2 regions of the Bacillus sp. ISL-75 genome follow, and region 2 is predicted to be linked to the other one. Evidence: a T-box and tRNA genes for the amino acid it is inferred to sense, from the RefSeq annotation. Region 2 holds a T-box; the other holds one or more tRNA genes.
What was found. The T-box of region 2 lies ahead of serS (serine--tRNA ligase). A T-box ahead of a tRNA ligase gene usually reads a tRNA of that ligase, here a tRNA-Ser.

Region 1 (2,449 bases), on a different contig from region 2:
AAGAACAATTATTAAAGGTAATTTGGAGCGGGTGAAGAGAATCGAACTCTCATCATCAGCTTGGAAGGCTGAGGTTTTACCACTAAACTACACCCGCATAAAATATATTCGACTGGTCGGGAAGACAGGATTCGAACCTGCGACCCCTTGGTCCCAAACCAAGTGCTCTACCAAGCTGAGCTACTTCCCGTTAAAGTGCGCCCTGAGAGATTCGAACTCCCGACCTTTTGATTCGTAGTCAAACACTCTATCCAGCTGAGCTAAGGGCGCATGTATTGAAGTCAACTTTTAAAGTATACCAGACTCGGTATCGTTTGTCAACAATTTATTTGGTGCGGCCGAGAGGACTTGAACCTCCACGGGGTTGCCCCCACTAGGCCCTCAACCTAGCGCGTCTGCCATTCCGCCACGACCGCACGATAATTAGCGACAAAAACAATCATAACATACTAACCAAATTAATTCAAGTAAAACATTTGGTGCGGGTGAAGGGAGTCGAACCCCCACGCCTTGCGGCGCCAGATCCTAAGTCTGGTGCGTCTGCCAATTCCGCCACACCCGCATTTAATATTGATTTACAAAAAAATGGCTGGGCTAGCTGGATTTGAACCAACGCATGTCGCAGTCAAAGTGCGATGCCTTACCGCTTGGCTATAGCCCAATATTGATGTTTATAAAGATTAAGAAACAGGAAATGAATCAATGTCACTCCCCGTCCCAGATGACCCCTACGGGACTCGAACCCGTGTTACCTCCGTGAAAGGGAGGTGTCTTAACCGCTTGACCAAGGGGCCGAAAAATTATATGGCGGAGAAGGAGGGATTTGAACCCTCGCGCCGGTCACCCGACCTACACCCTTAGCAGGGGCGCCTCTTCAGCCTCTTGAGTACTTCCCCATATGGCTCCGCAGGTAGGACTCGAACCTACGACCGATCGGTTAACAGCCGATAGCTCTACCACTGAGCTACTGCGGAATAATATTATTAAAAACCTTAAATCAATTAGGCAATCACCTTATCGACTCTTTACATTATAATGACGTTATAATAGAAAGTCAATATAGTTTTTAGATAAAGATTTTTTCCAAATTCTTACGTCATTCTAAAATTATTTCTTTTATTTTCGTCAACTTTCCTCTACATTTTCCACAAACGTATCTACTTGTATCAATGCTTCTTTTTCGCCTGTAAGATAGCTGACATTTCGAGCATTGATATAGAAGGATTCTTTTGGATGTTCGTTTTACTGGTCTACCGGGTAATTGTGCACAAAATCGCGGTGCTCCTACTTTTTTTAATAATTGCTTAAACTCTTGGTCTCTATGCTGATACCCCTTCCCTTCAAGGTGAAGATGATAATGGCATAGCTCATGTTTAATGATCCCCACTAATTCTTTTACACCTAGCTGCTCGTAATATTTTTTATTTATTTCAATATTATGTGTGCCAAGAAGGTATCTGCCGCCTGTTGACCTTAGTCTTGGATTGAAAGACGCTATGTGTCGAAACTGCTTCCCAAATGATTCAACAGATATCTTTTCAACTAATGATTGAAGTTCTTGTTGTTCCATTTTGGGACCCTCACTTTCTTTGCGAACATGACAACCTATTATAGCATATATTGTATATACCTTTAATAATGATGTACTTTTCGGGAGGTTTTATTATGCCAACTTGGTTGCAAAACCAAATGAAAAGAGCTTTCTATGAGAAGGATCGCTATCAGATCAAGATGCTAAACCAGTGCTGGTTCTTTTACAGAAAAAAACACTTCTCTTAAGTTCATGAGGACAATTTATGCACTTCTCTTCCAATTTTTGTCCTCATGAATACCTCATGAGGACATTTTACACCTTTCTCTTCCTATTTTTGTCCTCATGAACACCTCATGTGGACATTTTAGACCTTTCTCTTCCTATTTTTGTCCTCATGAACATTTATGAGACCTTTCCCTTCACATCTAATAATTATTTCTAAGAGAGTTAATTGATTGGGACAAAAATAAAAAAGAAGACCCACTCGCATTGCGAAATGGTCTTCTATAATGGTGATAACGTTATTACAGGAACTCGTTAATTCCAACTAGTTCGAAGGCGCCAGCATTGTTAACGCAACCCGGCCTTTTTTCATATCAACGGAATCCACCCATACAGTGACTACATCCCCTACTGACACAATATCCAAAGGATGCTTTACAAATCTATTGCTTAGTTTGGAAATATGCACAAGCCCGTCCTGCTTAACGCCGATATCAACAAATGCACCGAAGTCCACAACATTCCGAACCGTACCTTGCAGCTCCATACCTGCTTGTAGATCTTCTAACTTAAGGACATCTTTTTTCAAAAGAGGGCGTGGTAAATCATCGCGCGGATCGCGTTCCGGCCTTACCAAAGCATCAATAATATCCTTTAGGGTTAATTCCCCGATAGCAAGTTCTTCTGAAACAG
Region 2 (2,449 bases):
GCCAATCGCGAGGCCAGAACCATTTAAGGTGTGTACATGCTCTGGTTTAGCCTTTGGTTCACGACGGAAGCGAATATTTGCCCGTCTTGCCTGGAAGGCCTCAAAATTACTGCAAGAAGAAATTTCTCGGTAGGTTCCATAACTTGGAATCCAAACTTCAATGTCATATTTTTTTGCTGCGGTAAAGCCAAGGTCAGCTGTACACATGCTTAACACACGGTATGGCAGTTCAAGTAATTGTAATACCCGTTCAGCGTCATTTGTCAGCTTTTCCAGTTCCTGATAAGAATCCTCAGGCTTAACAAACTTAACAAGTTCAACTTTATTAAATTGATGCTGACGAATCAAACCTCGTGTATCACGGCCCGCAGAGCCAGCCTCAGAACGGAAACACGCACTGTACGCGGCGAAGCGGATCGGCAATTCTTCGCCGCTTAAAATCTCATCTCGATGAAGGTTGGTAACAGGTACCTCAGCTGTTGGAATCAAAAAGTAATCTTCATTTTCAATCAAAAAGGCATCTTCTTCAAACTTAGGAAGTTGGCCAGTTCCAGTCATGCTCGCTCTGTTGACTAAATAAGGGGGCAATATTTCTGTATAGCCATGCTCATCAACATGGAGGTCTAACATGAAACTCATTAATGCACGTTCTAAACGAGCTCCTAACCCTTTATAAAAGACAAAACGGCTTCCAGTTACTTTACCAGCTCGTTCAAAATCCAGAATACCTAGTTGATCAGCAACATCCCAGTGAGGCTTGGCTTCAAACTCAAACTCACGCACCTTGCCCCACTGTCTAATTTCAATATTATCATCCTCGGTTTCACCAACTGGAACACTTTCATGCGGAATATTTGGAATGCTCAACATCAAAAGCTCTAATGACTCTTCAACCACTCGTAATTCATCATCAAACGTTTTAATCTGGTTACCAACCTCACGCATTTCTTTAATTAAGTGATCGGCATCCTGCTTTTCACGCTTTAAAGAAGCAACCTGCTGGGAAACCTCATTTCGCCGGCTTTTTAACTTTTCTGTTTCCACGATCAATTCGCGTCTTCTTTGGTCGAGTTCTTCAAATTGGTCGAGAGCAGATAAATCTTCTCCACGCTTTTGAAGTTTTGCTTTTACATCTTCAAAATCAGCTCTTAACACTTTAATATCTAGCATAATAACAGCGCTCCTTTTTTATAAAAATATTTTAGATTCGACTTGCTTCACGGGCGCATCCGATTAAAAATAAAAAAACTCCCGCCCCTAATACAGGGACGAGAGTTACTCGCGATACCACCCTGGTTGACAGAAAAAACTGTCCACCTCGAAAAAACGTTAACGGTTTCAACCGAAAGTACTTACTGACCTCATGAGGAGGTGTTCCGCACCTTGCTCGAGGAGGGATTCACAAGCTTCATCCACCGGTTCACACCAACCACCGGCTCTCTAGAGAATGAATCTCCTGTTACTAGTTCCTCTCATTGCTTTAATCTTTATTTAGATTTTGTAATTTTAAATTACTATAATTATAAACCAAATGCAACCCAATTATACCAGATGTTTAGCCTTAGATTCCTTCACCATCTCGACGAAGTACGCCGTAAGGCCATGATTATCCGTCAACTCAGGATGGAAGGAACAGCCTAGAAATTGTCCTTCCCGTGCGGCCACGATGCGGTCATTATGCTTGGACAGAATTTCAACATTCTCTCCCGCCTCAACGATGTGCGGTGCACGAATAAATACTGCTGGGAAGCTTTCAGCAACGTCTTTAATCGCAAGGTCCGCCTCAAAGCTGTCAACTTGGCGTCCAAACGAGTTACGTTCCACCTTAATGTCCATTACACCGATGTGTGACTCGTTATAGCCAACAAGATCTTTGGCTAATAAAATGAGCCCCGCACAGGTTCCGAACATAGGTTTACCTTCTTGAGCAAATTCTTTAAGGGCATCCATAAAATCATATTTGTCAATTAAACGTCGCATTGCTGTACTTTCTCCGCCAGGAAGAATGAGGCCATCCACTTCTTGTAGTTCTTCTTTTCTTTTGATTGCGACGGCCTCTACACCGCATGCTTCTACCGAGCTCATATGTTCACGGACTGCCCCTTGTAGAGCAAGAACGCCGATTCTAATCATCTTACCATCCACGCTCCTGCATGCGTGCTTCAGGTGCTAGTGATGAAATTTCGATCCCTTTCATTGGTGTTCCAAGATCCTTTGAAAGTTCAGCAATTAATTTATAGTCTTGATAATGTGTAGTTGCTTCAACAATCGCTCTAGCAAATTTCGCTGGGTTTTCTGATTTAAAGATACCAGAACCAACAAATACACCGTCCGCTCCTAATTGCATCATTAACGCAGCATCAGCAGGTGTTGCCACACCACCAGCAGCAAAGTTAACAACTGGCAGCTTGCCAATGCGTTTAATTTCTAAGAGGATTTCATATGGTGC

Region 1: it encodes a tRNA-Ser, which carries the amino acid that the T-box ahead of serS (serine--tRNA ligase) is inferred to sense. The anticodon was not compared.

What each region holds. Positions count from the first base shown of each region.
Region 1 is NZ_JAGGQX010000059.1:45,489-47,937, reverse strand. It holds tRNA gene J7E63_RS22655 (tRNA-Gly) at 24-97, opposite strand; tRNA gene J7E63_RS22650 (tRNA-Pro) at 114-190, opposite strand; tRNA gene J7E63_RS22645 (tRNA-Arg) at 197-270, opposite strand; tRNA gene J7E63_RS22640 (tRNA-Leu) at 331-416, opposite strand; tRNA gene J7E63_RS22635 (tRNA-Leu) at 478-562, opposite strand; tRNA gene J7E63_RS22630 (tRNA-Gln) at 587-661, opposite strand; tRNA gene J7E63_RS22625 (tRNA-Glu) at 723-794, opposite strand; tRNA gene J7E63_RS22620 (tRNA-Ser) at 806-896, opposite strand; tRNA gene J7E63_RS22615 (tRNA-Asn) at 900-974, opposite strand; gene J7E63_RS22610 (SprT family protein) at 1,097-1,570, opposite strand; gene cmpA (cortex morphogenetic protein CmpA) at 1,666-1,779, shown strand; gene J7E63_RS22600 (Tex family protein) at 2,082-2,449, opposite strand, start outside.
Region 2 is NZ_JAGGQX010000060.1:5,512-7,960, reverse strand. It holds gene serS (serine--tRNA ligase) at 1-1,170, opposite strand, end outside; T-box leader at 1,262-1,485, opposite strand; gene pdxT (pyridoxal 5'-phosphate synthase glutaminase subunit PdxT) at 1,543-2,133, opposite strand; gene pdxS (pyridoxal 5'-phosphate synthase lyase subunit PdxS) at 2,135-2,449, opposite strand, start outside.